Regions from separate parts of the Kitasatospora fiedleri genome, predicted to be linked through region 1. Evidence: riboswitches for the same ligand, from Rfam matches in the RefSeq annotation. Region 1 holds a riboswitch; each other region holds the start of a gene.
The links. Region 1 has a riboswitch for cyclic di-AMP ahead of QMQ26_RS12140 (M23 family metallopeptidase). Riboswitches for the same ligand answer to the same signal wherever they lie in the genome.
Positions count from the first base shown of each region.

Region 2: another riboswitch for cyclic di-AMP. It lies ahead of QMQ26_RS21540 (transglycosylase family protein); the one in region 1 lies ahead of QMQ26_RS12140 (M23 family metallopeptidase).
Region 3: another riboswitch for cyclic di-AMP. It lies ahead of QMQ26_RS19730 (M23 family metallopeptidase); the one in region 1 lies ahead of QMQ26_RS12140 (M23 family metallopeptidase).

Region 1 covers NZ_OX419519.1:2,602,115-2,605,378, reverse strand. Annotated here, with positions in the region: gene QMQ26_RS12150 (PP2C family protein-serine/threonine phosphatase) at 1-185, shown strand, start outside; gene QMQ26_RS12145 (hypothetical protein) at 580-774, shown strand; cyclic di-AMP (ydaO/yuaA leader) riboswitch at 1,180-1,297, shown strand; gene QMQ26_RS12140 (M23 family metallopeptidase) at 1,303-2,301, shown strand; tRNA gene QMQ26_RS12135 (tRNA-Gly) at 2,448-2,521, opposite strand; tRNA gene QMQ26_RS12130 (tRNA-Pro) at 2,682-2,755, shown strand; gene tig (trigger factor) at 2,996-3,264, shown strand, end outside.
Region 2 covers NZ_OX419519.1:4,656,097-4,659,360, reverse strand. Annotated here, with positions in the region: gene eno (phosphopyruvate hydratase) at 1-631, opposite strand, end outside; gene QMQ26_RS21540 (transglycosylase family protein) at 946-1,638, opposite strand; cyclic di-AMP (ydaO/yuaA leader) riboswitch at 1,642-1,840, opposite strand; partial or broken gene QMQ26_RS21535 (cytochrome P450 family protein) at 2,073-3,264, opposite strand, start outside.
Region 3 covers NZ_OX419519.1:4,250,860-4,254,123, reverse strand. Annotated here, with positions in the region: gene QMQ26_RS19735 (IS1182 family transposase) at 1-1,263, opposite strand, end outside; gene QMQ26_RS19730 (M23 family metallopeptidase) at 1,332-2,129, opposite strand; cyclic di-AMP (ydaO/yuaA leader) riboswitch at 2,140-2,303, opposite strand; gene QMQ26_RS19725 (YiaA/YiaB family inner membrane protein) at 2,531-2,821, shown strand; gene QMQ26_RS19720 (alpha/beta fold hydrolase) at 2,985-3,264, shown strand, end outside.

The DNA of each region.
Region 1 (3,264 bases):
ACGGCATGGTGGAGATCCCCGGCCGGGACTTGGGCGAGGGCATGGACCGGCTGATGGGCGAGGCCGACCGGCTGGTCGCCACCATCCCGGCGGCCGGGCGCCCCGGGGCCGCGGTCCGGCTGATCGACAGCGTGGCCAAGCACGTCAACGACGACCGCGCGGTGCTGCTGGTCTGGCGCCGCTGACCCCGCCGGGCGCGGACGCGGCGGGCGCGGTGAGCACGGAGCGCCCACGGAGTGTCAAACCCCGACGTTGATCTTCGGCCAATTCCCCTGGCATACCCGGCCGGTGGGCACCGACCCGGCCTGCCTGCCGGTTTGCCGCGGCGGCCGCCGCGAACCGCCTCCCGCCGACGCCCCGTCAGGACCCGTCCGCTATCGTCGCGGTCGGCGAAAATCAGTCCCACCACCCGGGTTGGGGCCCCCGGTGACGGGGCAAGTCCTTTACGCAGTCCGCACGAGCGACCACACTGAGTCCGGATGGAGTGGTGGGGACACGGGGGGCAGGGGCCGGTTTCCGCCTGGAGCCGTCGCCGGTTCCGACCTGAACCCCCGCCATGAATCGAGGAAGTGAGTCCCGGTGGCCTTCTCCGTCTCCGCCCTTGTCCTGTTCGGCGTCATCGTCTTCATCTTCATCCGCAACAAGCAGCTGAAGGGCGGACACGCCATCATCGCCGCGCTGTTCGGATTCATGCTCAGCCAGTCGACCATGGCCGGGCCGATCCAGCAGTTCCTCAACTCGATCTCCAAGGCCATCTCCGGCATCGCGGGCTGACCACCCCGTCCGGCCTCGGGGAGCACGTTCCGACGGGCGGAGGCACCCCCGTTCCGGACCGCGTCGCTGCCCGCGGGTGACCAGGCTCACCCGACCCGTCACGCCAGGTCAGCGCCCAGGTGCACGCAGTGGCCGACGTCGCCCGCTGTGTGCGGTTCGTGGGCGCACCGTCATGATCCCGTACGCGCACCGCAGCCCGTCGTCGGCGGAGCGTGACCTGGCGTACCGTCAGCCCCCTCCCGAGCACGGGAACGGGGCTCTTCGGCGCTTGCCAGCTCCGCGAGCCGTGGGTTTTGCTTCCTCCGCAGCCCGGACATCGGCCGGGCTGGCCATCGAGCGGAACGCCTAGTCCTGCCGCCGTTCGGTGCCGACCAGACACCACGCCACGGCAGGAGCGGGGGAACCACAGGTAGTACGCCGGGCCCGGAACGCACGGGACGGCTCGGGGTGAAGCCGCGGAGACGCGGCCGGGCAACTCTCGCCCGAACCCGACAGCTCACCTCGTAGGCGTCGGAGAGGAACAGCTTCATGTCCGTCCAGGGCAAGCACCGCAAGCCGCGCCTGACCACCATCGCCCGCATCGCCATCGCCGCCGGCGTGGTGGGTGCCGCGGTCGGCCTCCCGGTCTCCGCCGCCTCCGCGCACGGCACCGCCGACCACCAGGACGGCGGCCGCCAGTGGGCCAACGTCTCGGTCGACGCCACCCCCGTCGCCGACACCACCGGCCACCCCGCCGGTGACGCCGCCGCGCAGACCTACAAGGTCGCCGCCGGCGACACCCTCTCGAAGATCGCCACCGCGAAGAACGTGGACGGCGGCTGGGAGAAGCTCTACCAGGACAACCGCGCGGTCATCGGCGGCAACCCGAACCTGATCTACCCCGGCCAGCAGCTGGCCGTCAACGGCCAGGCCGCCCCGGCGACTTCGGCCACCACCTCCTCGGACGCCGCGGCCACCGCCGCCGCCCCGAAGGCGCAGGCCAAGACCGAGGCCCCGGCTCCGGCCAAGACCGAGGTCAAGACCAAGACCGAGGCCAAGACCGAGAAGTCGTCCGCGGCGAAGTCGTCGACCGCCACCGCCTCCACCGGTTCGAGCAGCGCCGGCTCCGCCGCGAGCTCCTCCTCCGGCTACGTCGCCCCCGCGCCGGGCAGCGTCACCACCGGTTACAAGGTGGCGGGCTCCAGCTGGTCCAGCGGCTACCACACCGGCATCGACTTCCCGGTCTCCACCGGCACCAGCCTGAAGGCGATCGCCAACGGCACCGTGGTCTCGGCCGGCAACGGCGGCGCCTACGGCAACCAGGTCGTCATCAAGCTCGCCGACGGCAAGTACGCCCAGTACGCGCACCTCTCCTCGATCTCCGTCTCGGCCGGCCAGTCCGTGACGGCGGGGCAGCAGATCGGCCTGTCCGGCGCCACCGGCAACGTCACCGGCCCGCACCTGCACTTCGAGATCCGCACCACCCCGGACTACGGCTCCGACATCGACCCGGTCGCCTACCTGGCGGCCCACGGCGTCAACGTCTGATCCCCGGCACCACCCCCCGGAGGCCCCGCGCGACCTACCGCGCGGGGCCTCCGGGCCGTCCGCGGGGCGGGAGCGCGCGGGACCGGTGCGCCGGAGGGGGAACGGCGACGGCCCCGACCGCTGGGCGGTCGGGGCCGTCGGCCTCGTGGAGCGGGTGACGAGAATCGAACTCGCGTGACCAGTTTGGAAGACTGGGGCTCTACCATTGAGCTACACCCGCAGGGAAGCGCCCTCCGCCACCGTGCGGTGGTGAGGACTGGCCCAGCGTACCTGGTCGGGTCGGTGGATTGCACGCTCCTTCCCGTTGTCGGCTCGTCCTCGGCTCGTCGATATCGCCCCGGTCGGGGGCGGGTCGACGTGTACTCTTCTGCTCGGCACCACGGGGTGTGGCGCAGGTTGGTAGCGCGTCCGCTTTGGGAGCGGAAGGCCGTCGGTTCGAATCCGGTCACCCCGACCGTGTGCGGCAGGGTCTCGTCGGCGGGCGGGGCCCTGTTGTCGTTGCGGCCCCGTCGTCGCCGCGGCCCGCCGCCGTGGTTCCGCCGCCGTGGTTCCGGGCCCCCGGGCTCCCAGCCCCCGGTGCCGGGCACAGCCGCTTTCGTGGTACCGGTAGGATGGATCGCTGGCGGTAGTACGGACAGCAATGCAGCCCCAACCGCCTATCGCCCTGACCGCAAGCCCCCTAGGAGACCCAACCGTGAAGAGCGCCGTCGAGACTCTGAACCCCACCCGGGTTCGACTCACCGTCGAGGTGCCCTTCGAGGAGCTCAAGCCCAGCCTCGACGCGGCGTACAAGAAGATCAACCAGCAGGTCACCGTTCCGGGCTTCCGCAAGGGCAAGATCCCGAACAAGGTGATCGACCAGCGCTTCGGTCGTGGCGCGGTGCTGGAGGAGGCCGTCAACGACGCGCTTCCGCGCTTCTACACGCAGGCAGTCGACGAGGGCCAGATCGACGTTCTGGGCCA
Region 2 (3,264 bases), 2.1 Mb from region 1:
TCGGGGCGAAGCCGCCCTCGTCGCCCAGGCCGGTGGAGAGCCCGCGCTCCTTCAGCACGCCCTTGAGGGTGTGGTAGACCTCGACGCCCCAGCGGACGGCCTCGGAGAAGGACTCCGCGCCGATCGGGGCGATCATGAACTCCTGGATGTCGACGTTGGAGTCCGCGTGCGAGCCGCCGTTGAGGATGTTCATCATCGGGACGGGCAGCACGTGGGCGTTCGGGCCGCCCAGGTAGCGGAACAGCGGCAGGTCGCTGGCCTCGGAGGCGGCGTGCGCCACGGCGAGCGAGACGCCGAGGATCGCGTTGGCGCCGAGTGAGGACTTGTCCGGGGTGGCGTCCAGGTCGAGCATGGCCTGGTCGATCAGGCGCTGCTCGGTGGCGTCGTAGCCGACCAGCTCGGGGCCGATCTGCTCGATCACGGCGAGGACGGCCTTCTCGACGCCCTTGCCGAAGTAGCGGTTCTTGTCGCCGTCGCGGAGCTCCAGCGCCTCGAAGGCACCGGTGGAGGCACCCGACGGGACAGCCGCACGACCGGTGCTGCCGTCGTCGAGACCGACCTCGACCTCGACCGTGGGGTTGCCGCGGGAGTCGAGGATCTCACGGGCTACGACGACATCAATGGACGGCACGAGGCATCTCCTAGCGGAAGCGGATGTGTGGTCGTTACGACCAGAGCCTAGCCGCACAGCGCGCCGCGGCCACGCCGGGCCGGGCCCCGTCTCACGGTGTGGCCCGGCTACTCACCGGTAGTTCACCTGTTTGACGGCCGATCCGCCGCTCCCGGTGGCGCGAACTGCTCGGCGCGCGCCGGGAGCGGACGAGGCATCAGGGGACGCGGCCCTCGTCAGGGCGGCGGCGGGACCTCGTCAGGTCCGCGGGCCTCGCGTCCCGGATGCCGGACCGGGTGCCGGACCGGGTGCCGGGCCCGATGCGGGCCCCGGTGTCAGAGGGCGAGTACCTGTCCGGGCAGGATCAGGTCGGGGTCGGCGCCGATCAGCTGCCGGTTCGCCTGGTAGATCCACTCCCAGCCGCCGGCCACGTGCTGCGCGGCGGCGATGGTGGAGAGCGTGTCGCCGCCCTGGACGGTGTAGCCGCCGGCGGTGCCCTGCGGGGCCGGCTGGGTGGCCTGGGGCGCGTCCTGGAGGTCGGCGGCGGTCTCGGCCGGCCGGTTCGGCGGCGAGTCCTGCGGCCGCCGGGGTGCGGCCGGGCGCTCCTCGGAGCGCGAGGCGGTGTCGGCGGACACCTCGGCGGGTGCGCCGCCCTTGACCAGCCCGGCCCGCTTGGAGCAGACCGGCCAGGCGCCGGGGCCCTGGGAGGCCAGCACCCGCTCGGCCACCGCGATCTGCTGGGAGCGGCTGGCCTGGTCGGCGCGGGCCGCGTACTGGCCGCCGCCGTAGGCGCGCCAGGTGGAGGAGGTGAACTGCAGGCCGCCGAAGAACCCGTTCCCGGTGTTGATGCCCCAGTTCCCGCCGCTCTCGCACTGGGCCACGCGGTCCCAGGTGTCGACGGGTGCCGCGACCGCTCCGGCGGCGGCCAGCAGGGGGAGTGCCAGGCCGACCGAGGCCACGCCGGCGGCGGCGACGACCTTCTCGGCCTTGGTACTACGGGGGTGACGAACAGCGTGGGTGAACAGCACGGGACATCCTCTCCGCACGCCTGCGAGGTGAGCTGTCGGGTTCGGACCGGGAGGCTGGCCCGGCCGCCGGACGGTCCGGGCGCGCTTGCGCCCGCTGCTCGGCGGCTTCACCCCAAGCCGTTGGGACTACGGCGTTCACACTGGTTCCCCCACTCCTGTCCGGTACCTGGTCGGTGGCCCGAGGACGCGGCGGACAGGACTCGGCGTGCCGCGATCGGGGCCCGCAGCTGCGGGCATGTCGGAGAGTAGGCAAAGCTGACGAGCAATCACAAGCTCATATCACCATGATCACGCCGAAATCACGGAAATTCCCACTTCGTTGACGAACGATCCAGGTATGTCCAGATTCGTCTCGGACGGGAGTGCGACGCGCGCCCCCGCCCCGGCGCGTCGTCGGCCCAGCGCGGCGGCGTGTCACGGGTGCTGAAACGGCGTCAGCGGGGCGTGAAGGAGACCGGGAGGTCGCGCAGACCGCGCATGATCAGCCCGCCCCGCCAGCGCAGCTCGGCCGGATCGGCGGCCAGCCGGACGTCCGGGAGCCTGGTCAGCAGGCTGCCGATCGCGCGCTGCCCCTCAAGCCGGGCCAGCGGGGCGCCGATGCAGTAGTGGATGCCGTGACCGAAACCCAGGTGCGGATTGTCCTGGCGGGCCAGGTCGAGGGTGTTCTCGGCGGCGAACCGGGCCGGGTCGCGGTCGGCCGCGGCCAGCACCACCAGCACCGGGTCGCCGACCGGGACGTCCACCCCGCCGATGGTCAGCGGCGCGGTGGCGAAGCGCCAGGTCGCCAACTCCACCGGGCCGTCGTAGCGCAGGAGTTCCTCGATCCCGGTCTCCAGCAGGCCGGACTCGCCGCGGGCCAGCGAGTCCTGCAGCAGGGTGCGCTGTCCCGGGTCGCGCAGCAGCGCGTACATCCCGTTGCCGATGAGGTTGATGGTGGTCTCGAAGCCGGCGAACAGCAGGATGAAGGCCATCGCCGCGGCCTCGTTCTCGGTCAGGTGCTCGCCGTGGTCGCCGGCCCGGATCAGGCCGGAGATCAGGTCCTCGCCGAGGTCGGCCCGCTTGCGGTGGATCAGGTCGGCCAGGTAGCCGCGGATCTGCTTGACCGCGCGGCCCACCCCTCCCCTCTTCCCCCGGTGTGACGGATCATCATGCCGGCCCAGTCGCGCAGGTCGTCCTGGTCCTCCTCGGGGACGCCGAGCAGGTCGCAGATCGCGTAGATGGGGAGCGGGAAGGCGAACTCGTGGATCAGGTCGGCCTCGCCGCGGGCCGCGAAGGAGTCGATCAGCCGGTCGGTGAGCTGCTGCACCCGCGGCTCGAACTCGGCCACCCGGCGCGGGGTGAACGCCTTGGAGACCAGCCGGCGCAGCCGGGTGTGGTCGGGCGGGTCGATGTTCAGCAGGTGGGTCATCAGGTCGGCCTGCCGTTCGCCGGGGATGCCGACCCGGCCGCTGCGGTGGGCCTGTTCGCTGTGGTGCGCCGGGTTCTTGGAGAGCCGGGCGTCCGCCAGCGCCTGCCGGGCGTCCGCGTAGCGGGTGACCAGCCAGGCGTCGACCCCGCTCGGGAGGGTGGTGCGGTGCACCGGCGCGTGCTCCTGCAGCCAGGCGTACGCCGGGTAGGGGTCGGCCG
Region 3 (3,264 bases), 1.6 Mb from region 1:
CGGGCAGCCGGTGCACTGGTCGGTGAACAGTGCCTTGCGTTGCATCTTCCGCCCGGACGGTGCGGACAGGGGGACGGTGTGGCCGGCCGGGCAGGTGACCGTGCCGCCGGTGGTGTCGATGGCGAAGTCGTCGAGGCCGAACCCGCCCACCACGGCGGTCTTCAGCGGGGCGGGTTTGAGGAACAGCCGGTGCCCGGCCTGCTGCAACGCCTCACGGACGGGGCCGGTGGAGTAGGCGGTGTCACCGAAGGCGTCCACCGGTTCGTCCTCGTCGGCGAGCAGGTCGAGCGCAACGGTGGCCTCGTGGTGTTCGCTGCCGCTGCCGGGCGTGAGCGCGACGGCGGTGAACAGGCCGGTCTCGGGCTCGACGGCCAGGTGGGCCTTGTAGCCGTCCTGGTAGTGGCTGCGGGTCTTGTGGACGTGGCGGGCATCGGGGTCGACGGTGGAGACGATGCGGTCGGGTGCGGTTCCCCGGGTGATGCGCCAGCGTCCGTCCCGGCCGTCGCAATCGTCGGCGGGCTCGACGTCTTGACCTGCGACCAGGGCCAGCAGGCCCGCCGCGTTCGCGGCCTTCTCGCCGAGTTGCCGCTCGGGCAGGTGCCCGAGCAGTCCGAGCGCGTCACCGACCAGGGCGTCCACCAGGTCCGCCCGGGCCTGCCGGTCGTTCCAGGCGATGCGGGGCTTGCCCGGATCGCGGTAGTCGTGCGCGGTGCACCGGACGGCTGCGGCCTCGTCGGCGCCGGGGACCTCGCGGATCACCGCCCGGATCGCGGAGATGAGTTGGGTGACGGTGTCCTGGGTTGCGACCGCGTCGTCCAGCACGGTGGAGTCCAACGCCCGGCGGTGACGGCCCTTCAGCACGCCGGTCGCCCTCACGACCTCGCGCACCGCCTCGAAGACCCGCTCCGGCCGCGCCGAGCGGGCCAGTCGGCGGCGGAAGTAGGCCAGCAGCGACGGGTCGAACGCCGTGTCGTGCAGGCCGAGCCCGCAGGCGGCCTTCCACCGCAGGTCGCACCGCAGTTCCTGCACGGTCTCGAAGTCCGACAGGCCGTGCAGGGCCTGCAGCGTGATCGCCGTGGCCAGGACCTGCGGCGGCATGCTCGGGCGGCCGTTCGCCGACGGGTACATGTCCGCGAACATCACCGCCGGGAACAGCCGGCCCCGGTGCTCGGCCAGAAACGCGAACACACTGCCCGCCGGGATCAGGCCCCGGCAGGTCTCCCACACATCCGGCCCGACCGTCTCTCCAGCCCATTCCCCCATCGCCACGAAACGAGTCTGGTCCCGCCGCTTGCGCGGCGAGACCAGAACTCAAGATCTTCACCAGTCTTCTAGGGCCGGAGGCCGAGGTGGTGCAGCCAGGGGAGGGGGTCGACGGGGGCCGCGCCGCCCGGGCGGACTTCGAGGTGCAGGTGGGGGGTGGTGGCGTTGCCGGTGGCGCCGACGGCCCCCAGGACGGTGCCGGCGGCGACCCGGCCGGCGGGGGCGGCGATCCGGGAGAGGTGGCAGTACCAGAGCTCGGTGCCGTCGGGGAGGGTCTGGATGACCCGGTAGCCGTAGGTGCCGGACCAGCCCGCCGAGGTGACGGTGCCGGCGGTGACGGCGGTGACGGGGGTGCCGGTGCGGGCGGCGAAGTCCAGACCGGTGTGCAGGTGGGCCCAGTGCGCGCCCGGCTGGGCGGACGGGTCGGCCAGTCGGTAGTCGGCGACCGGGAGGACGGCTTCGGCCCCGGCCTCGGTGGCCGCGGGGTCGGCCGCGGTCTCGGCCCGGCGGTCGGCGTGCTTGGTCTCGGCCTCCTGCGCGGCGGCGACCCGGGCGGACTCCTCGGTGGCGGTGCGCTGCCCGTCGGCCTGCTGGAGGATGCGGGCGGCCAGGGCGAGGCCGGGGTCGGCGGCGAGCAGTCCCTCGGAGGCTTCGTCGGCGGCGGCGACGGGGGCCGGGGCCGGGACGGCGGCCTGGGCGGGGGCGGCGGCGAGGCCGGTGGCGCCGAGGGCGGCGGTCATCGCGGTGACGCCCAGCAGCGGTGCGCCGACGCGGGCCTGGCGGGGCAGCCGGGGCCGGATGGGTTCGGTCTCGACCGGGTGGTCGAGCAGCTGGGTGCCGGTGCTCTCGGTGTAGGTCGACGCCACGGGGGCGCGCTCCTTCCTTCCCTGCCGCCGACCGGGTTAGCTGACGGGTTCGGAGGTGGAAGGTCTCCTACGGTCGGGCCCAGGGCCGTCCCGATTCACCCCGGTGGAACGTGGTTCCCCGGCTCCCGGGCCCGACCGCGGGGGCGGGCCCGATGGATTAGGCGTGGCGCACGGTGCCGCATGGTTACGGCGTTGCCGACCGCGCTGCGTTATCAAACGTTAATCCTATGGACCCCATGATTCCAAGCGCCTACCGAGGTGCAGTGAAACTTTCCTGATGCCCTATGGGCGATTTGTGACGGTTCGCCAAGGGGCCCGGTTCCGGACATGACGGACCGTGACGGCGCGGTTGAGTATCCGTACTCACGACCCCCCGCCACCCCCGGCGGGACCCTGGCCCCATGACCGCATCCGTGCCGCACCGCACCACCTCCGCCTACTACCTGCAGGCCGTCGCCTCCTTCGCGTTCGCCACGGCCGCCCTCGTCCTCGGGATCGCCTACCTCCCGGTCAGCGCCTGGATGCGCGCCTTCCTCGGCGTCGGCCTGCTCTACGAGATCACCTCCGCGTTCACGCTGGCCAAGGTGATCCGCGACCGCCAGGACGAGGGCGCGCTCACCAGCCGGGTCGACCAGGCCCGGCTGGAGAAGCTGCTCGCCGAGCACGACCCGTTCAAGGTCGACGGGATCTGACGGGACGGGACCCGGCGGGATGCGGGCGCCCGACGGGCGGGCGGCGCGGGCGTGCCGGTGACCGGGAGTTGACGGCTAAGGCTATTAGCCTTAGCTTTATGGCTATCGGCAGGAGCCGGGCCCCGAGCGCCCGGAGCGCCGGACGCCCGCCAGGAGGCCCGCGATGAACAGCACCCTCGGCACCACCACCCGGTACCTCGACGTCACCGACGGCCGGATCGCCTACGACGACGCCCCCGGCCCCGGCACCCCGGTCGTCCTGCTGCCCGGCATGCTCGACAAGCGGGCGGTCTACCGCCACCTCGCCCCGCTGCTGGGCGCCGCCGGGCACCGGGTGGTCAGCATGGACCTGCGCGGCATGGGCGAGTCCTCGACCGGCTTCACCGACCACAGCCCGGCCGCGATCGCCGAGGACCTGGCGGCCCTGCTGGACCACCTGGACC